Regions from separate parts of the Micromonospora purpureochromogenes genome, predicted to be linked through region 1. Evidence: riboswitches for the same ligand, from Rfam matches in the RefSeq annotation. Region 1 holds a riboswitch; the other holds the start of a gene.
The links. Region 1 has a riboswitch for thiamine pyrophosphate ahead of thiE (thiamine phosphate synthase). Riboswitches for the same ligand answer to the same signal wherever they lie in the genome.
Positions count from the first base shown of each region.

Region 2: it holds a riboswitch for thiamine pyrophosphate, as region 1 does, so the genes downstream of both, GA0074696_RS09840 (ECF transporter S component) here and thiE (thiamine phosphate synthase) in region 1, are expected to answer to the same signal.

Region 1 is NZ_LT607410.1:1,408,313-1,418,763, forward strand. It holds gene GA0074696_RS06640 (aldo/keto reductase) at 1-828, shown strand, start outside; gene GA0074696_RS06645 (endonuclease domain-containing protein) at 1,067-1,813, opposite strand; gene GA0074696_RS31665 (hypothetical protein) at 1,823-1,999, opposite strand; TPP riboswitch at 2,120-2,228, shown strand; gene thiE (thiamine phosphate synthase) at 2,223-2,849, shown strand; gene thiO (glycine oxidase ThiO) at 2,843-3,970, shown strand; gene thiS (sulfur carrier protein ThiS) at 3,961-4,161, shown strand; gene GA0074696_RS06665 (thiazole synthase) at 4,158-4,937, shown strand; partial or broken gene GA0074696_RS06670 (thiamine phosphate synthase) at 5,183-5,776, shown strand; gene thiD (bifunctional hydroxymethylpyrimidine kinase/phosphomethylpyrimidine kinase) at 5,953-6,741, shown strand; gene thiC (phosphomethylpyrimidine synthase ThiC) at 6,759-8,351, shown strand; gene GA0074696_RS30685 (hypothetical protein) at 8,409-10,451, opposite strand, start outside.
Region 2 is NZ_LT607410.1:2,089,135-2,099,585, forward strand. It holds gene GA0074696_RS09820 (MTH1187 family thiamine-binding protein) at 1-169, opposite strand, end outside; gene GA0074696_RS09825 (hypothetical protein) at 422-670, shown strand; gene GA0074696_RS09830 (energy-coupling factor transporter transmembrane component T family protein) at 1,005-1,805, opposite strand; gene GA0074696_RS09835 (ABC transporter ATP-binding protein) at 1,802-3,253, opposite strand; gene GA0074696_RS09840 (ECF transporter S component) at 3,365-3,949, opposite strand; TPP riboswitch at 4,025-4,131, opposite strand; gene GA0074696_RS09845 (alpha/beta fold hydrolase) at 4,216-5,046, shown strand; gene GA0074696_RS09850 (sugar isomerase domain-containing protein) at 5,101-5,850, shown strand; gene GA0074696_RS09855 (DUF6328 family protein) at 5,941-6,441, shown strand; gene GA0074696_RS09860 (acyl-CoA dehydrogenase family protein) at 6,560-8,533, shown strand; gene GA0074696_RS31155 (hypothetical protein) at 8,558-8,725, opposite strand; gene GA0074696_RS09865 (hypothetical protein) at 8,735-9,340, opposite strand; gene GA0074696_RS09870 (Fur family transcriptional regulator) at 9,391-9,783, opposite strand; gene GA0074696_RS09875 (ArsR/SmtB family transcription factor) at 9,780-10,079, opposite strand; gene GA0074696_RS09880 (metal ABC transporter permease) at 10,123-10,451, opposite strand, start outside.

The DNA.
Region 1 (10,451 bases):
CTCGACGCCGGGATCAACTTCTTCGACACCGCCGACATCTACGGCGAACCGCAGGGCGGCTCCGAGGAACTGCTCGGGCAGGCGCTCAAGGGGCGCCGGGACGACGTGGTGGTGGCCAGCAAGTTCGGCATGGACATGCACGGCATGAACGGCCCCGACCACGGCGCCCGGGGCGCGCGCCGCTACATCGCCCGGGCCGTGGAGGCGTCGCTGCGCCGGCTCGGCACCGACCACATCGACCTGTACCAGATGCACGAGCCCGACCCGGGCACCCCGATCGACGAGACGCTCGCCGCGCTGGACGACCTCGTCCGCGCCGGCAAGGTCCGCTACCTCGGCAACTCCAACTTTGCCGGCTGGCAGATCGCCGACGCCGACTGGGTCGCCTCGTCCAACGGGCGGGCCCGGTTCATCAGCGCGCAGAACCACTACAGCCTGCTGGAACGCTCCGTCGAGACCGAGGTCGTGCCCGCCTGCGAGCGGTTCGGCCTGGGCATGCTGCCGTTCTTCCCGCTCGCCAACGGCCTGCTCACCGGCAAGTACAAGCGCAACGAGGCGCCGCCCGCCGGCAGCCGGCTCTCCGGCGGCGGCCGGTACGCGCAGCGTCTCGCCGCCGCGGACTGGGACACCATCGAGGCCATCGAGGCGTACGCCGCCGAGCGCGGCCTGTCGATGCTCCAGGTGGCGATCGGCGGGCTGGCCGCCCGTCCGGCGGTGACCTCGGTGATCGCCGGCGCCACCATGCCGGAGCAGGTGCGGGCGAACGCCGAAGCCGGGACCTGGCAGCCCACCGACGAGGACCTGGACGCCCTCGACGCCATCCTCTGACCGTCGGTCGGTCGGCCTGCCCCGCCGGCGGTCGCACACGTCACCTCGCGCGGTGTCGCGCGGTCTTGCGCTGCTCCGGCGCGGCGGGCGGCCTCGGAACCACGAGCGGAACGTCATGTACGTCATGGCGGGCGTGTGACAGCAATGGCGTTCCACCCGTGCAGTCGCCGGCCCGCATGCCGTCCGCCGGTGCTGGTACGGCTCGGCGGTCAGGGGCACGGGTGGTACGCCATGGACGTCATCGGCGGCTTTTGACGTGCGCCCTGTTCCACTCGTCCCGCCGCTCGCGGAGGGCGTCGGCGACCATGTCCACCGTCTGCGACGGTCGGCGGAGGACGTCGTCGGCGGTGAAGCGGAGGACCAGCCAACCGGCCGCGCGTAACGCGTTGAGGCGGGCCACGTCCTGCCGGAAGTGCACGCGCTCCCGGTGGTGGTCGCCGTCGTACTCGACGGCGACGCGGAGCGCCGGCCAGGCCAGGTCGACCCGTCCCACGAAGCGGCCACGGGCATCGAGCACGTCGTGTTGCGCCGTGGCCGGCGGCAGTCCGGCATCAAGCAGGAGCAGCCGCGGGCGGGTCTCCATCGGGGACTCGCTCAGCGGCTCCGCCAGCGCCAGCACCTGCCGCAGCAACGGGAGCCCGGGCCAGCGCGAGTGCGCGTCGGCGTACCCGCGCAGTGCCGGCAGCTTGACCACCCTGCGGTGCAGCAGCGCGTCAACGGTGACCAGCGCCTCGTCGCGGGGCCCCTGCCGCCCCAGGTCGAAGGCGGTCCGCAGGGCCGTGGTGACCGGCAGGCCGGCGAAGCGGGTGCGGTCCGATCGCGGCAGTGCCGACCGGGTGACCTGAAGCCGGGGGTGGGCTCGCAGCCGCGCTGCCCGAGGCAGCAGCACGGACACCGGCGCGTCCCGCCGGAGCAGGTCGACGCCCCAGAGGTACGCCGCACTGCGCCCGGCGATCGCCGCGTCCGACGGCAGCAGCAGTGCCACCGCCTCGCATCAGAGCCGGTGGTCCGCCGTTCGCAGGCTGTTCCGGTGCACGTAGACGTCGGGCAGCAGCCGGTGCCAGGCCGGGCCCCGCAGCATCGCCCAGCTGACCAGACCCTCCGCGACGGCGCGGCTGCCCACGAAGGGCAGGAACGCGAGGCGGCGCGGAATCCGGGGTGGAGAGGGCATCCGGACAGCATGGCGTGACCGGTCCGTCACGCGCTGCCCGCACCGTCGAGTTGAGACGGTCCGTGGGAAAAGCGCACCCCCGCCCTTGGCGGATCGGCGCATCCGTCGTACGGTATGCCGCAAGTGACCCACGGGAGCCCGGTGCACCGGGCTGAGAGGGGGGCTGAAGCCCCCGACCGTCGAACCTGATCCGGGTAATGCCGGCGCAGGGAGGAGCGTTGCCGTGCCGTCCCTGGGACGACTGCATCTGATCACCGACACCCGGCCGGGGCGCGACCCGCTCGCCGTGCTGCGCGCCGCCCTGCCGGTGGCCCGCACCGAGCTCGTCGTGCAGGTCCGGGTGGACGACGACGCCACCGACCGGCAGGCGTACGACCTGGCCCGCCGGGTGCTCGCGCTCTGTGCGCCGTACGGGGTGCCGTGCCTGGTCAACGACCGGCTGCACGTGGCGCTCGCGGTCGGCGCTGCCGGGGGCCACGTGGGCGCGGACGACCTGCCGGTCGGAGCGGCCCGCCGGGTGCTCGGCGCCACCGCCGTGCTCGGCGCCACCGCCCGGGAACCGGTCGCCGCCACCGAGGCGGTCGCCGCCGGGGCCAGCTACCTGGGCGTGGGCCCCTGCCACGCCACCACCACGAAGGTCGGCCTGCCCGCCCCGATCGGCCCGGACGGGGTACGCGCCGTCGCCGAGGCCGTCGCCGTGCCGGTGATCGCCATCGGTGGGGTGACCGCCGCGTCGGTGCCGGCGCTGCGGGCCGCCGGGGCGTACGGGGTGGCGGTGGTGGGGGCGCTGTCGGGCTCAACGGATCCGGCCCGAGCCACGGCTGAACTGCTCGGGGCGCTGACGTGCTGACCCGACCGGACGTCGCCGTGGTGGGGGCGGGACCGGTCGGGCTGGCGATCGCCTGGCGCTGCGCCGCGCGCGGGCTGCGCGTTGTCGTGCACGATCCCGCCCCCGGCTCCGGCGCGTCCCACGTGGCCGCCGGGATGCTCTCGCCGGTCGCCGAGGCGTACTTCGGGGAGCACGAGCTGACCGGGCTGCTCACCGAGTCGGCCGCCCGCTGGCCGGGCTTCGCCGCCGAGCTGGCCGAGGCCGCGGGCACCGACTTCGGCCACCGCACCGACGGCACCCTCGTCGTCGGGCTCACCGGTGACGACCTGGCCGAGGCGCGGCGACTCTGGTCGTATCAGCAAGGGTTGGGGCTGCCGATCACGCCGCTGCGCCCCTCCGAGCTGCGGGACCGCGAGCCGGCGTTGGCGCCCCGGGTGCGCGGCGGGGCGGTCGCGCCCGGCGACCACCAGGTCGATCCGCGGCGGCTGGTGGCTGCGCTGCGGGCGGCGGCCGAGCGGGCCGGGGCCACGCTGGTGCCCGGCGCGGTCGCAGGTCTGTCCGACGTGGACGCGCGGGTCACCGTGGTCGCCGCCGGCTGCGGCGCCGCCGCGCTCACCGGCCTGCCGGTCCGGCCGGTGAAGGGGCAGGTGCTCCGGCTGCGCGCGCCCGGTCGCGGCACGCCGGACTTCCGGCACGTGATCCGGGGGTACGCCGACGGCGAGTCGGTGTACCTGGTGCCGCGCGCCGACGGTGAGGTGGTCCTCGGGGCGACCGTCGAGGAGCGCGCCGACACCGAGGTGACTGCCGGGGCGGTGCTGCGGCTGCTCCGCGCCGCCGTCGACCTGGTGCCCGACCTCGCCGAGTACGACCTGGTCGAGGCCGCCGCCGGGCTGCGCCCCGGGACGCCGGACAACGCGCCGATCCTCGGGCCGCTGCCCGGCCGGCCCGGTGTGCTGGTCGCCACCGGCCACCACCGGCACGGCATCCTGCTCACCCCGGTCACCGCCGACCTGATCACCGAGCTGGTGGTCACCGGCGCGGCGGACCCGCTGCTCGCCCCCTTCGCGCCGGACCGGTTCACCGCCGGCGCCGCCGCCACAGACCGGCGCGCACCCACCCCCGAGGAGGAGACGTGCAACTGATCGTCAACGGCGCCGGCCGGGACCTGCCCGGCGGGTCGACCGTGGCGGACCTGGTCCGCGCGGTCACCGAGCAGCGGCGCGGCCTCGCGGTGGCGGTGAACGGCGAGGTGGTGCCCCGCACCGGCTGGCCGGCGACCGTGCTGCGCGACGGCGACCGGGTCGAGGTGCTCAGCGCCGCCCAGGGCGGGTGAGCGGCGTGACGCTCACCATCGGCACCGTCACCCTCTCCTCGCGGCTCATCCTCGGCACCGGCGGCGCGGCCAACCTGCACGTGCTGGAGCAGGCCGTCCGGGCCTCCGGCACCGAGCTGGTCACCGTGGCCCTGCGCCGGGTGGACACCACCCCCGCCGCGGCCGGCGGGCTGCTCGACGTGCTGGACCGGTGCGGGGTGCGGCTGCTGCCGAACACCGCCGGCTGCTACACCGCCGGCGAGGCGGTGAAGGTCGCCCACCTGGCCCGGGAGGCGTTCGACACCGACTGGGTGAAGCTGGAGGTGATCGGCGACGAGCGCACGCTGCTGCCCGACGGGGTGGAGCTGTTGCGCGCCGCCGAGGAACTGGTCGCCGACGGGTTCACCGTGCTGCCGTACACCTCCGACGACCCGATCCTGGCCCGCCGGCTGGCCGACGTGGGCTGCGCCGCGGTGATGCCGGCCGGCGCGCCGATCGGCTCCGGGCTGGGCGTGACCAACCCGCACCACATCCGGCTGATCCGGCAGAGCGTGGCCGTGCCGGTGATCCTCGACGCCGGCATCGGCACCGCCTCCGACGCGGCGCTCGCCATGGAGTTGGGCTGCGACGCGGTACTGCTGGCCAGCGCGGTCACCCGGGCCGCCGACCCGGTGGCGATGGCCACCGCCATGCGGTACGCGGTGGAGGCGGGCCGGCTCGCGCACGGCGCCGGCCGGATCGCCCGCCGCTTCCACGCCCTCGCCTCCACCCCGGACGAGGGAAGGCCCGACCTGTGACGGCGACGCGGCAGGTCGTCGACGGGCCACCCGAGGCGGGCGGGGTGCGCGCTCCACGCCCCGCCGGGACGCGCACGGACCCGCGTCGAGCCGGCTCGGGGCGACTCGCCGCGACCGGAGCCGCACCGGCCGGCCCGCCTGCGGGTGCGCCGGCCGATCCGGCGGGGGGCGCGGATCGGCCGGCCGGCCCGGTGCGGTCGGCGCGTGGGTTCGCGTCGGGCGCCGCGACCGGGCCCGCCCGTCCGGTGGTGCCCTCGGGCCTGGTGGTGCTCACCGACCGGTGGCAGGCCCGGCGGCCGCTGCCGGAGGTGGTCGCGGCGGCGGTGGCCGGGGGAGTCCGCTGGGTGGTGCTGCGCGAGAAGGACCTGCCCCGCGCCGAACGCGCCGCCCTCGCCGCCGCGCTGCGTCCGATTCTCGCCGAGGCCGGCGGCACCCTGATCGTCGCCGGCCCCGACCCCCTGGACGGCGACGCCGTTCACCTGCCGTCGGCCGGCCCCTACCCGCCACCGACCTTCGGCCTGGTCGGCCGCTCCTGCCACGACCGGGCCGAACTGGCCCGACTCACCACAGAGGACTACGCCACCCTCTCGCCCGTCTTCCCCAGCAGAACCAAGCCCGGCTACGGCCCACCCCTGCACCAGGACGGGCTCGCCGAGCTGATCCAGGCCAGCCCCGTGCCGATCCTCGCCCTCGGCGGCATCGACACCCCCGACCAGGTGCACGCCTGCGTCGAGGCGGGCGCCGTCGGCGTGGCGGTGCTCGGCGCCATCATGCGAGCCGAAGACCCCACCCAGGCAGCCGCCACCCTGACCGAGGCCTTCCGAGCAGCCAGCCCCGCCACCACCCAAGCAGGCTCGGCGCTCACCCTCGCCCCGGTGCCGCGAAGCCGGCACCCCCGCGCGGAGGTCTCCGACACGGGGCTGCGGCCGACCGTGCCCACGCAGGGATCAAGCCTGACCGCCCGGAGTGGGCACGGTCGGCCACAGCCCCCCACAGCCACCACGGGAGACACGCAGTGACGCCCACGACCGTCCTCACCATCGCCGGCTCGGACTCCGGGGCCGGCGCCGGCATCCAGGCCGACCTCAAGGTCTTCGCCGCCCTCGGCGCGTACGGGACCAGCGTGATCACGGCGGTCACCGCGCAGAACACCCGGGGCGTCGACGCCGTGCTGCCGTTGCCCCCGCGAACGGTCAGCGAGCAGCTCGACAGCGTGCTCGGCGACTTCCGGGTCCGGGCGGTGAAGACCGGGATGCTCGGCACCCCGGCGGTCGCCGACGCCGTGGCCGAGGCGGCGAAGGCGGGCCGGCTGCCGTACCTGGTCGTCGACCCGGTGCTGGTCGCCACCAGTGGACACCCGCTCGGCGCGCTGGAGGCGGTCGAGCGGCTGCTGCCGTACGCGGAGGTGGCGACGCCGAACTGCGCGGAGGCCGCCGCCCTCACCGGACGCCCGGTGACCACGGTCGAGGAGATGGCGGTCGCCGCCGAGGCGATCGCCGCCGGCGGCCCGGCGCACGTGGTGGTGACCGGCGGTGACGTGGACGCCGGTGGCGAGTCGGTCGACGTGCTGTGCGGCGGCGGGACGACCATCCTGCTGCGCGCGCCCCGGGTGCGGACCCGGCACACCCACGGCACCGGCTGCTCGTTCTCGGCGGCGATCGCCGTCCGGCTGGCGGCGGGCGACCCGGTGCCGGTCGCGGTCGCCGCCGCCAAGGAGTACGTCACCCGTGCGCTGACCGGCGCGCGGGACTGGGAACTGGGCGCGGGACGCGGCCCGCTGGACCACTTCGGCTGGTCCGGTTGACCATCAGGGAGGCTGTCATGCAGGCACGTCGCAAGGTCTACGTCGAGGGGTCGCGGCCGGACGTCCGGGTGCCGTTCGCCGAGGTGGAGCTGACCGGGGACAATCCGCCGCTGCGCCTTTACGACACCTCCGGCCCGGGCTCCGATCCCGAGGCGGGGCTGCCGCCGCTGCGCGGGGGGTGGATCGCGGAGCGCGGGGACGTGGCCCCGGTCCGGGGTGCCGGCACGCCGCTGGCCGGGGCGGACGGGAAGCGGCCCACCCAGCTCGCGTACGCCCGCGCCGGGGTCGTCACGCCGGAGATGGAGTTCGTGGCGATCCGGGAGGGGATGGCGCCGGAGTTCGTCCGGGACGAGATCGCCGCCGGCCGGGCGGTGCTGCCGCTCAACGTCAACCACCCGGAGTGCGAGCCGGCGATCATCGGCAAGGCGTTCCTGGTGAAGGTGAACGCCAACATCGGCACCTCCGCGGTCACCTCCTCGGTGGCGGAGGAGGTGGAGAAGCTGACCTGGGCGACCCGGTGGGGCGGCGACACCGTGATGGACCTGTCCACCGGCAAGCGGATCCACGAGACCCGCGAGGCCATCGTGCGCAACTCGCCGGTGCCGATCGGAACCGTGCCGATCTACCAGGCGCTGGAGAAGGTCGGCGGCGACCCGGTGCACCTGAGCTGGGAGGTGTTCCGGGAGACCGTCGTCGAGCAGGCCGAGCAGGGCGTCGACTACATGACCGTGCATGCCGGGGTGCTGCTGCCGTACGTGCCGCTTGCCGTGGACCGGGTGACCGGGATCGTCTCCCGCGGCGGGTCGATCATGGCGGCCTGGTGCCTGGCGCACCACGAGGAGAACTTCCTCTACACGAACTTCCGCGAGCTGTGCGAGATCCTGGCGCGGTACGACGTCACGTTCTCCCTCGGCGACGGGCTGCGGCCCGGGTCGATCGCGGACGCCAACGACGAGGCCCAGTTCGCCGAGCTGCGGACCCTGGGCGAGCTGACGAAGATCGCCTGGGAGTACGACGTGCAGGTGATGATCGAGGGCCCGGGCCACGTCCCGATGCACAAGATCAAGGAGAACGTGGACCTCCAGCAGGAGTGGTGCCACGAGGCGCCGTTCTACACGCTCGGCCCGCTGACCACGGACATCGCCCCCGCGTACGACCACATCACCTCGGCCATCGGCGCGGCGATGATCGGCATGTTCGGCACTGCGATGCTCTGCTACGTCACTCCGAAGGAGCACCTCGGGCTGCCGGACCGGGACGACGTGAAGGCGGGCGTGATCGCGTACAAGATCGCGGCGCACGCCGCCGACCTGGCCAAGGGCCACCCTGGCGCACAGGCCTGGGACGACGCGCTGTCCAAGGCCCGGTTCGAGTTCCGCTGGGAGGATCAGTTCAACCTCTCGCTGGACCCGGAGACCGCCCGGTCGTACCACGACGCGACGCTGCCGGCCGAGCCGGCGAAGACCGCGCACTTCTGCTCGATGTGCGGGCCGAAGTTCTGCTCCATGAAGATCACCCAGGAGCTGAAGGACTACGCCGCGCGCGGCATGCAGGACAAGTCGGCGGAGTTCCTCTCCTCCGGCGGCCGGGTGTACCTGCCGATGGCCTGACCCTGGATGACGCCGGTCCGGCGACGGCGGGCGCCGTCGCCGGACCGCTGTGCTTCGTCAGTCCCGGTGGTGCCGGCCGCCGGACCGCAGCGAGCGGCGGCCGCTCTCCGTCTCCGGCTCGTTGTCGGCCAGCGGGCGGCTCAGCCCGGCGACCCAGTCGACGTACTCCTCGTCCTGCGCGGGGAGCGGCTCCGCCTCCGGGCTCTCGGCCGGCGGTTCGGCACCGCGCGCCTTGTTGCGGCGGAACAGGCTCCGCTTCGGCCGGGACCGGTCGGCCGCCGGCTCCGGCTCGACCTCCGACGACGGCTCGACCTCCGACGACGGCTCGACCTCCGACGACGGCTCGACCTCCGACGACGGCTCGGCCCCGCGCGGTTCGGCACCGGGCACCTCGGCGGCGGGCAGGTCGGTCGCCCGGCTCGCCGTACGGGCGGTGCCGGGCCGGGAGTCGTCCACGTCCCAGCGGAAGGTGACCGGCTTCGGTTCCTCCTCCGGACCGTGGTCCGGGAAGGGCAGGTCGGCGCGGGGCGGCGCCGGCGCGGGGCGGGGAGCGGTGAAGGCGTTCCAGCTCGCCGCGCTGTTCAGGTCGGGCAACTGGTGCCGGGGGCGGGGCGCCGGCTCGGCGGTCGTGGGAGTGGCACCGGCGGTGGGCGGGGCGTGGCGCGCCGGGACGCGATCCGCGCCCGACGGCCGCATGCCGGGCCGGGAAACCGGCACGTCGCGGACGTCGTCCCTGGTGGACCCGGCCGAGGGGTACTCGGAGCGGGCCGGGTCGAGCGTGGCCGAGTCGAGCGCTGCCGGGTCGAACCGTGCCGGATCGGACGTGGCCGGGTCGAGCGGCGCCGGGTCGAGCCGGGCTGTGTCGAGTTCCGGCCGGTCGAGCCGGCTCCGGTCGACCGCCCGGTCGAGTCCGGGCCGGTCGAGCCTGGGCCGGTCGAGCGCGCGCTCGGCGTCGGCGGCAGGCGGGGCGTCCGCGCCGGAACGGGCGGCGGGCGCCGAGGCGGGGGAGTCGGCCGGCTCGGGGGCTGCCGTCGGGTCCGCGGTGCGGGCCGCCCGCTTCGCCGAGCCCCGCCGGCCGGTGCCCCCAGCGGCGGTGCCGGTGGCGGCGGTGCCGGTGGCGGCAGCGGCAGGAGCGGCGGTGCTGGTGCTGGCGGCAGACGCGGCAGAACCGGTGGTGGCGGCGGGGCCGGCGTCGGTGGTTGACGCGGCGTCGCTGGTGGTGGTGGCGTCGCTGGTGGTGGTGGCGGTCACCGGCTCGTCCGAACCGGCGGTGCGGGACTTGCGGGTCCGCTTCGACCGGGGCCGGGGGGCGACGGTGGTGACCTCGGCCGGCTCGGCCGGCGCGGTGCGGTCGGCGGCGTCTGCCGTCTCCTCGGTGGGGTCCGCCTGTTCCCCCGTCGCGGTGCGGTCTGTGGTGACCGCGTTCCGCTGCTCAACCTGGTCCGTCACTCGCGATGCCGCCACCGACCCGACGGCGACCTGCGGTGTGACCTCGCCGGCAGCGGCCTGGCGCGCGGCACCGTCGGCTTGCCCGGCGTCGGCGAGAGCTGCGGGCGCGTCGGCCGGGCCGGCAGCCGGTGCAGCCTGGACGGGATCTGCCGCGCGCGACCCGTCGGACGGGACAGCGGTCGATGGAACCTGGACCGGGTCGGGAGCCAGCGGAACCTGGACCGGGTCGGCAGTGGGCGGAACCTGGACCGGGTCGGCCGTGCGCGATGCGTCCGACGCGACGGCCGGCGGCGCGGCAGGGAACCTGCCCATCACCGGCTCCCCGGTGGGTACCGCCGGCGTGATCCGGCCGGCCGTGCCGTCCCGGTCGACTCCCTCCCTGGTGTCGACCCCGGTGGCCGACCCCGCCGGCGCGTCCCACTCCGCCGGCTCCACCCGGTGGCCGGCGAGGGACGCCGGGTCCGGCTCGCCGGTCGGCGTGGCCCGGTCCGCCGGCCACCGGGACTCCGGCGTACCGCGACGGTCCCGCGGCTGCCGGGCGCCCGCCGCGCCGGCGGTGTCGGCCTGCGGCGTGTGGCCGGTCGGTAGGTCGTCGTACGACGGCTCGTCCGGCGTCCGGCCGGAGGGCTCCGGCCAGGTCGCCGACACCGG
Region 2 (10,451 bases), 680 kb from region 1:
CCCGCTTGACCACCGCCATCACCTCGTCCCACTCACCCTCGACGGTGGTGAACATGGCGTCGGTGCGGTTCGGCAGGCCGGAGGCGCGGACCACCCGGACCGCCTCGGAGACCAGGTCGCCGACGGACTCGCCGACGCCCAGCGGGGTAATCGAGAACGCGATCAGCATGCCGCCGATGGTGCCAGCAAATCGGCTGCGGCCGCCGCAATAGGCGGGTTAGCCTGTCGGCATGCGTATCTGACGCCGCACCTTCAGCCAGCCGGGCCCGCCGCCGTCGTCGGGGGTCCGGCCGCGCCGGGCGTCCGCATTCCCCACCTTTCCCGTACGGGTGGTGTCTCCGTGGTCGGGTCGCCCGGGCCGTTCCCTGCCCGCCGACCGCCCGCCTCGCGGCGCGGTCCCCGCATCCGAAGGAGGCAGCGTATGCCCGCCAAGCGCAGTCCGAAGAAGTCCCGCCCGCCGGCGCCGGCCGAGGTGGCGGTGAGCCCGCCGGATCTCGACGCGCTCACCGTGGCGCCCGCCGCCCCGGTCACCCTGCCGGAGGAGACGGGCTCCGCGCCCGCCGCCACCCGACCCGCCCCGGCGACGCCGCCGTGGACCGGCCCGTCGGTGCGCGGCGGCTCCACCGCCGCCCGTGGCCAGACCCGCCGATACGCGTTCCGCCGCAGCTGATCCGCGCTGCTGGTACGGATGCCGGTCGGCCGCGCACCTGATCCGGCGGCCGATGACGTCGGTGAGCGCCGGGAGCGGCTCCCGGTGCGGCGACCCGTCGGCAGCCGCACCGGGACTGTGTCCCGAGCGGCCCGACGAGCCGGTTCGGCGTGTCGCGGCGCGGAAGTATGACCGCGACGAGCCTGATACCTCTGAGGCATTTTGATGCCTCAGAGGTATCACGCTCACTGGACACCTTCCCTCCAGAATGGCCGGCCGGAGGGGCGCCGGCGCCGCTCGTCACCACGGCCGCACCCGACCACTGGGCCGCCGGTGCGGACCCGGTCGCCCCTGGTCAGCCGATCAACGGGCGGAAGGTGCCGAGCGCGACGCTGACCGCGATCGCCGCAGCGCCCAGCACCGCCGCCCCGGCCACGAGCAGCCCGTCGGCCACGCCGAACCGCTGCCGGCGGGCGACGGTGCGCGGGGTGCCGGCGTCGAAGCCCCGGGCGTCCATCGCCACCGCCAGCCGGGTGCCGCGCCGGATCGCCCCGACCAGCAGGGCGAACGCGGTCGACACGAACAGCCGTAGCTTCGCCACCGGGTTGCGCCCGGCGTCCACGCCGCGTGCCCGGCGGGCCATCTCGATCATCTGCCACTCCTGCCCGAGCAGCGGGACCAGCCGGAACGCGGCCAGCGTCCCGATGGCGAAGCGGGCCGGCGCCTTCGCGTTCTGCACCAGCGCGTCGGCCAGGTCGGTCGGGTCGGTGGTGGCGAAGACGATCACGCCCGGCAGCGCCACCGCGAACATCCGCAGCGCCAGCCCGAGCGCCGTCAGCAGCACCCCGGAGGTGACCAGCAGCGGCCCGGCGTCCAGCAGCACCCGGCCGGACCGGTCGGCGGCGAAGAGCACCAGCGTGACCACGATGCCGGCCGCGCCGGCCAGCAGCGGCAGGGCCCGCCGGGCCAGTACCCGGTACCGGATCCCGAACAGCGGCAGCACGGCCAGCTCCACGGCGATCGCGATGGCCGGGGCGACCGGGTCCAGGGTGGCCACCAGGACGGCCGAGAAGACCAACGCGGCGGCCAGCTTCGCCACCGGGTTACGCCGGGCCAGCGGCGCACCGGGCGCCGCGACCGGTTCCAGGCTGATCACGGGCGCCGCCCCGAGTCGCCGCCGGCCGGGTCGGGCCGCCGGTGCAGGGTGACGGTGCGGTCGGCGAGCGCGGCGACGAAGTCCGCGTCGTGGGTGACGGTGACGACGGCGTGCCCGGCGTCGCGCAGGTCGGCGAAGAGGTCGACCAGCTCCCGCCAGGTGCGCCGGTCCTGGCCGAAGGTCGGCTCGTCGCAGATCAGCAGGCGGGGCGCGGTGGCCAGCGCGGTCGCCACACTCAGCCGTCGCGCCTCCCCGCCGGAGAGGGTGTACGGGTTCGCCCCGGCCAGCCGGGTCAGCCGCAGCCGGTCCAGCAGGGCGTCCACGGTGGCGCGTACCGCCGGCTCGGACTGGCCGGTCCGGCGGGGGCCGAGCGCCAGCTCGTCGAAGACGGTGGCGGTGACGAACTGGTGCTCCGGGTCCTGGAAGACCGAGCCGATCCGGCGGGCCAGCGCGGGCGCCCGCCAGCGGTGCGGGGGAGTGCGGTCGTCCGCCCCGGCCAGTGCGGCCGTGGCGGTGACCCGGCCGACGCCGGGGCGGAGCAGCCCGCCGAGGAGCAGGGCCAGGGTGGACTTGCCGACGCCGTTGGGCCCGAGCACGGCGAGCGCTTCGCCGGCGTGTACCCGCAGGTCGGTGGGGGCCAGCCGGGGCGGCAGGCCGAGCCGGTCGGCGGTGAGCAACTCCTCGCCGGGCGGTGTGGTGGCGTGCCGGGGCGGGATGGTCCGGCCGGGCACCCAGACGCCCTCGGCGGCCAGTGCCTCGCCGTGCGCGGCGAAGACCGCCTCCGGCGGGCCGTCCGCGCGGACCCCGCCGCCCGGCTCCAGCACCACCACCCGGTCGACCAGCGGCAGCGCCTCGGCAACCCGGTGTTCGACCAGGATCAGGGTGGTGTCGGCGGACAGCGCGCCGGCGACCGCCCGGCGGACCAGGTCGGCGCCGGCCGGGTCCAGGTTGGCGGTCGGCTCGTCGAGCAGCAGCAGGCCGGGGCGCAGGGCGAGCGCGCCGGCCAGGGCCAGGCGCTGCTGCTCGCCGCCGGAGAGCGCCGCGGTGGGCCGGTCCCGGTGGTACGGGAAGCCGACCCGGCGCAACGCCTCGTCCACCCGCGGCCAGATCTCCCCGGCCGGCACCCCCCGGTTCTCCAGCCCGAACGCGACGTCGTCGCCGCTGCGGGCCATCACCAGCTGGGTCTCCGGGTCCTGGAAGACGATGCCGACCCGTTCCCGGTCCTTGCGCGGGTCCAGCCCGTCGATCTCGACGGTGCCCTCCTGATCGCCGGAGTCCTCGGGCAGCAGCCCGGCCAGCGCCGCCAGCAGGGTGCTCTTGCCCGCCCCGGAGGGCCCGAGCAGCAGGACCCGTTCCCCGGCCTCGATCCGCAGGTCCACCCCGCGCACGGCCCACGCCTTCCGCCCGGCGTGCCGCCACCCGAACCCGCGCATCAACACCGCGCCCACCGGCACCCCTCCCTACCCAGGCCCGTCCGGCTCCCGGCCGGTGATCAAGAGGTTTGCGTCACGACGGTGGCTCCCGTTGACGCAAACCTCTTGATCAACGAAGCGGGGGGGTCAGATTGCGGCGCGTTCGCGGCCGGCGGGGAACCGGTCGAGGACGCCGGTGCGGGCGAGGGCCCGGGTGAGCGCGACACTGCCCAGGCCGGCGATCACCAGGGAGCTCACCGCGGTGATCAGGATGTAGGGCAGGCGGAAGCTGCCCCAGGCGGTGTCCGGGTACCAGACGAAGACGTCGTAGAGCGACGCCGCCAGGCCGGCCAGCGTGGCGGCCAGCAGGGCGACGGGCAGCCGGAAGACGCGGTAGCCGAAGGCCGCGAAGGCGAGTTCCGCCGCGGCGGCCTCCAGCGGACCCTGGATGACCAGCGTCCAGCCCCAGCTGCTGCCCAGCGCCACCGAGACCAGCGCGGCGACGGTGAGCGTGAAGAAGGCGGCGCCCGGCTTGCGGATGATCAGACCGCCCAGGACGGCGGGGACCAGCCAGACGCCGTAGATGGCCGCCCGCCCGGGCAGCGGGATCGCGTCGGCGGGGCCGTTCCAGAGCAGGCCCCAGGCCCAGAAGATGATGCCGAAGGCCACCCCGAGCACCGCCGCGATGACGATGTCGATGGTGCGCCACCGGTTGCTGTCGGTGTTGGTCATGTGTGCTCCCAGTCCAAATGATCGAACCAGGAGAAGACGCACGCCGCGCCCGGTATGGGACCGGACGGCGGCGCGGCTGGAGGTCGACCGAACTCCCTGCGCTGGCATTACCCAGATCAGGTTCGAGGGTCTGCGGGCGAATGCCCGCACTCTCAGCGCTGTGCGCTCCCCTGTCGGATGTGAAGTTGTCTCGTCGACGCTAACAGCTCCGACCCCGCCACGGTCGGCCCGGGTGGACGACCGTTGGGCTGGGTAGGCTGCCGATCATGCGGGTCGAGGCGCGAGGGCTGACGTTCGAGGTACGCACCGGCGGCCCGGAGGGCGGCGAACCCGTCCTCCTGCTGCACGGCTTCCCGCAGCACGGCGGCGAGTGGGACGACGTGGTGCCGGCGCTGCACGCCGCCGGCCTGCGCACGTACGCGCCGGACCAGCGGGGCTACTCGCCGGGCGCCCGCCCGGCCGAGGTGGCCGCCTACCGGCTGCCGGAGCTGGTCGAGGACGCGGTGGCGCTGCTCGACGCGCTGGGCGTCGAGGCGGCCCACGTGGTGGGGCACGACTGGGGCGCGGTCGTGGCCTGGGGCCTCGCCGCGGGGCACCCCGAGCGGGTCCGCACCCTGACCGCCGTCTCCGTGCCGCATCCCGCCGCGATGGAGCACGCGCTGGCGAACGATCCGCGGCAGAAGGCGCGCTCGTCGTACGTGCTGCTGTTCCGCCAGCCGGGCAAGGCCGAGAAGGTGCTGCTGGCCGTGCGGGCGGCCGCCCTGCGCCGGCTGCTCTCCGCGGTGGGCGACGCCGGGCGGGTGGCCCGGTACGCCGAGCCGATGCGGGAGCCGGGAGCGCTGACCGGGGCGCTGAACTGGTATCGGGCCATGTCCAGGGCCGACCTGGCGCGGACCGGGCCGGTCGCGGTGCCCACCACCTTCGTCTGGAGCGACCGGGACGTCGCGATCGGCCGGACCGCCGCCGAGGCCTGCGCCGCCCAGGTGACCGGGCCGTACCGGTTCGTCGCGCTCCCCGGCGTCACCCACTGGATTCCTGACGAGGCGCCGGCCCCGCTGGCCGAGGCGATCCTGGCTCGGGTACGCAACCTGGCCTGAGCCCGCCGTGGGCCGACCGGACGAGCAGGACCGACGAGCGGACGGAGGAACGCCATGACGGTGAGCGCCGAGGCATACCTGGCGGTGGTGACCGAGACGATCGGCCGGGTGGCCGCGAGCCAGCGGGAGGCGGTGGGTCGGGCGGCCGACCTGATCGCCGCGGCGCTGCGCGCCGACGGGGTGGTGCACGCCTTCGGCACCGGCCACTCCGAGGCGCTGGCGATGGAGATCGCCGGCCGGGCCGGTGGGCTGGTGCCGACCAACCGGATCGCGCTGCGCGACCTGGTGCTGCTGGGCGGCCAGCCGGCGAGCATCCTCGGGCCGCACCTGGAGCGCGATCCGGCCGTGGCGCACCGGCTCTACGAGCTGGCCCCGGTCCGCCCGTCGGACATCTTCGTGCTGGCCTCCAACTCCGGCGTCAACGGCGCGATGGTGGAGTTCGCGTCGCTGGTCGTCGAGCGCGGGCACCGGCTGGTGGCGATCACCTCGGCACAGCACTCGGGCCGGATGGCCTCGCGCCACCCGTCCGGGCGCAAGCTCGCCGACTTCGCCGACGTGGTGCTGGACAACGGCGCCCCGTACGGTGACGCGACCCTGCCGCTGCCCGACGGCGGCGCGGTCGGCGCGGTCTCCTCGATCACCGCGGCCCTGCTGGCCCAGCAGATCGTGGCCGAGACGGTGACCCGGTTGATCGCGGCGGGGGAGCGGCCCCCGGTCTACCTGTCGGCGAACATCACCGGCGGCGACGAGCACAACGCCGCGCTGGAGGCCCGGTACGCCGGCCGCATCCGCCGAGGTTCCTGAGCCGGTTTCGCGCCACTCCGGGTGGGGCATTGGCGTTGCTGCCGGCGGGGTGAGCCCCGTCGGCAGTACCGTCTCTTCCGGAGGTAGCGCGTGTCGAAGGAATCCGAGAAGCAGCGCTGGCAGCGCAACTTCGCCGATCTGCTCCAGGAGTTGCGCGTCGCCCAGACCGGCGTGCAGATCCTCTTCGCCTTCCTGCTGACCCTGCCGTTCAGCAACGGCTTCACCCGGACCAGCGGCTTCCAGAAGGACGTCTACATCGTCTCGCTGCTGTCGGCGGCGGCCGCCACCGCGATGATCATCTCGCCGGTCGCCTTCCATCGCGCGCTGTTCCGTCAGGGCCGCAAGCCGGAGCTGGTGCGCTTCGCCCACCGGATGGCCAGCGGCGGCCTCGGCTTCATGCTGATCTCGATGGTCAGCGCGGTGCTGCTGATCACCGACTTCGTGCTGCACCGCGGCGTGGCCCTGGTGCTCAGCGCGCTCACCGCGCTGTGGTTCCTGACCTTCTGGGTCTTCCTGCCGATGGCCCGGCGCAACTGGGGTGAGGACGTCGACGACGACGATGACGAGCCGCAGGTGCTGACCGGCGACTGACCCGGACGCCGGCCGGAAAATCCGACGTGCGCGACGCTACCCCTGAGTAACACCCGGGGGTAGCGTTGCTCTTGTCGAGCACGTTGACGCATCCGGACCGAGGTTCGAGGGGGCAGCCGTGACCACGACGCACAACAGCCGACCCACCGAGGACGGCGCCGGGCCGCTGCCGGCCGAGGCGGGCCAGGTCTCCGAGAAGGAGGCCCGACAGGTCGCCGAGGCGGCCCGGGAAACCGCCTGGGACCGGCCCAGCTTCGGCAAGGAGCTCTTCCTCGGCCGGTTCCGGCTCGATCTGATCCACCCCTGGCCTCGCTCCGACCCGGAGGACGACGCGCGGGCCGAGCGGTTCCTCACCGAGTTCGGCGCGTACCTGCGCTCCGAGGTGGACGGCGCGGCCATCGAGCGCGACGCGTCCATCCCGGACGAGGTGTTCCAGGCGCTGGCCCGGCTCGGCGCGTTCGGCATGAAGATCGACCGGAAGTACGGCGGCCTCGGCCTGAGCAACCTGCACTACTGCCGCGCGCTGATGCTGGCCGGCTCGGTCAGCCCGGCGATCGGCGCGCTGCTCTCCGCCCACCAGTCGATCGGCGTGCCGCAGCCGCTGAAGATGTTCGGCACCGACGAGCAGAAGCAGCTCTTCCTGCCCCGGCTGGCCGCCGGGGAGGTCTCCGCGTTCCTGCTCACCGAGCCGGACGTCGGCTCCGACCCGGCCCGCCTGGCCACCACCGCCGAGCCGACCGCCGACGGCACGGGCTACCGGCTCAACGGGGTGAAGCTCTGGGCCACCAACGGCACCGTGGCCACCCTGCTGGTGGTGATGGCCCGGGTGCCGGCCGGCGAGGGGCGGCGCGGCGGCATCACCGCGTTCGTGGTCGACGGCGACAGCGAGGGCATCACCGTCGAGCGGCGCAACGCCTTCGTCGGCCTGCGCGGCCTGGAGAACAGCCTCACCCGGTTCCACGACGTCTTCGTGCCCCGGGAGAACGTCATCGGCGGCGAGGGCAAGGGGCTGAAGATCGCCCTGACCACGCTGAACACCGGGCGGCTGTCGCTGCCGGCGATGTGCGTCGGCGCGGGCAAGTGGTCGCTGAACGTGGCCCGGGAGTGGGCCGCCGACCGGGTGCAGTGGGGCCGGCCGGTCGGCGAGCACGAGGCGGTCGCCCAGAAGCTCTCCTTCATCGCCGCCACCACGTACGGCATGGAGACCATGCTCGACCTCTGCTGCCTGCTCGCCGACGACGACCGCAACGACATCCGGATCGAGGCGGCCCTGGTCAAGCTCTATGCCAGCGAGATGGCCTGGAAGATCGCCGACGAGCTGATCCAGATCCGGGGCGGGCGCGGCTACGAGACGGCCGACTCGCTCGCCGCCCGGGGCGAACGCCCGGCCGCGGTCGAGCAGATGCTGCGGGACCTGCGGATCAACCGGATCTTCGAGGGCTCCACCGAGATCATGCACCTGCTCATCGCCCGGGAGGCGGTCGACGCGCACCTCTCGGTCGCCGGCGACATCATCGACCCGGACGCCGGGCTCGGCCGCAAGGCCAGGGCGGGGGCGCGGGCCGGGGCCTTCTACGCCAGGTGGCTGCCCACCCTCGCCGTCGGCAGGGGACAGACCCCCACCGCGTACGGCGAGTTCGGCCCGCTCGCCGGGCACCTGCGGCAGGTCGAGCGGCACTCCCGCAAGCTGGCCCGCTCGACCTTCTACGCGATGTCCCGCTGGCAGGGAAAGATGGAACGCAAGCAGGCGTTCCTCGGCCGGGTGGTGGACATCGGCGCGGAGCTGTTCGCGATGTCCGCGGTCTGCGTGCGGGCGTACGCGGAGCGGGACACCCGCCCGGAGAACGTCGAGCTGGCCGACCTGTTCTGCCGGCAGGCGCGGGTCCGGGTGGAGCAGCTGTTCACCGCGCTGTGGGAGAACACCGACTCCGTCGACGTCGCGGCGGCGAAGCGGATCCTCGCCGGCCGGTACGCCGCCCTGGAATCCGGCGTGCTCACCCCGCCGGCCGACACCCCGTGGGTGGCGCGCTGGTCACCCGGCCCGTCGACCACGCCGGACGTCCGCCGCCGGATCCCCCGCCAGGGCGGCTGAGCAGGGGCTGGGCCGTCGCTGAAGTCAGCGGGCGACGGCCCAGGCCAGCACCGCCGCGAGGATCAGCCCGTTGAGCACAGCGAGCACCAGGTACGCCTGCGGCGGGATCTTGCGACCCTTGCGGACGAAGCTCACCAGGACGGCGGCGTACCCGAGCAGCAGCACGGCGACGACGATCAGGAAGTACAGCACCGCCACACCCTAGCGGCCGCCCCGCAGGCCGAGTCGGCGCAGCTCCAGTGCGGCGAGCGCGTCGACGGTGGCGTCGTCGCCGCGCCGCCATGCCTCCGCCACATCCGGATCGATCCTGGTCAGCTTGCGCAGCGGCTGCCCGGCGAGGGCACGCAGCGCCAGCAGGTCCCGCCCGGCCGGGGCGCCGGCGAGCGCCTTCGCCGAGGCGGCCCGGCGCATCCAGCGCACCCGCAGCGGCAGCCAGCCGAAGAGCACCAGGGCGAGCGGGAAGACCAGCACGGCGATGGCGAGCGCCAGGGCGAGCTGGCCGACCAGCTCCTGCTGGTCCCGGCCGGCGTCGGCGACCGCGCGGGCCGCCTCGGCCGCCCGCTCGAAGGGGGCGGTCAGCTCGTCGCCGACCAGCGGCACCCGGCCGACCTTGCCGCCGGCCTCGGCGAGGTTGTCGGCGAGACCGCCGCCGGCCCCCTCCAGCTTCTGTCCAGGTACGGCGAGTTTCTGCACCAGGTCGTGCACCCACAGGGCGAAGCGGATCGCCGCGTACACCCAGACGACGACGAGCAGGTCGGTGAGGAGCTGGCGGAGGGCGACGGGGAAGCGATCGGCGTAGATCTTCACGCCGGACAGCGTGCCACGACGCGGCGCGGCCGGCACCCCCTGAATCGCCGTCAGGCGGCGCACTTCGGGCAGGTGCCGAAGATCTCCAGGGTGTGGCTGACGTCGGCGTACCCGTGTTGGGCGGCGACCCGCTCGGCCCAGGTCTCCACCGCCGGCCCGGCCACCTCGACGGTGCGGCCGCAGGCCCGGCAGACCAGGTGGTGGTGGTGCCCCTCGCTGCACCGGCGGTAGAGGTGCTCCCCACCGGGCGGGCGCATCACGTCGATCTCGCCGGCGTCGGCGAGGCCCTGCAAGGTGCGGTAGACGGTGGTCAGCCCGACCCGCTCGCCCCGGTCACGGAGCATCGCGTGCAGCTCCTGCGCGCTGTGGAAGCCCTCCACCTCGGCGAGCAGGGAGCTCACCGCCGTGCGCTGCCGCGTGTTCCGCAGCGCCCCCTCGCTCATGATCCCTCCCCGGCGTGGCTCACCGCGTCCGCCACGATGTGCGCCACGTGCTCGTCGACCAGCGCGTACGCGATCTCGCGGCCGCGCCGCGAGCCGCGGACCACCCCCGCCCCGCGCAGCACCCGCAGGTGCTGGGAGACCAGCGGCTGGGGGGCGCCGAGCTTCTCCACCAGCTCGTGCACACACCGTTCACCCTGCGCCAGCTCGCTGACGATCGCCAGCCGGATCGGGGCGGACAGGGCGCGGAGCAGCTCACCCGCGCCCTCGTAGGCCTCGTAGCCGTTCGTGCCGGTCACCCTGCAACGGTAACCAATACCACCGACAGGTGCCGGGGCGGCGTCACCGGAGCACGACCTCGTGCGGCTCGGGCGCCGGCGTACCGGCCGGGGTGGACCGCCGGCGCAGCGCCCGCCAGCCGGCGGCGGCGAGCGCGACCATCAGGAACGAGGCGATCGCCAGCAGCACCACCGAGGCGCCCGGGGCGGTGTCGGCGGTGGCCGCCACCCAGACCCCGGCCCCGGCCGCGAAGAGGCCGAGCGCCATGGCCGCCGTCATGGTGCTGCGGAAGCCCCGGGTGACCTGCTGCGCGGTGGCCACCGGCACCACCATCAGGGCGCTGATCAGCAGCACCCCCACCGCCCGCATGGCGATGGTGACGGTGACCGCGG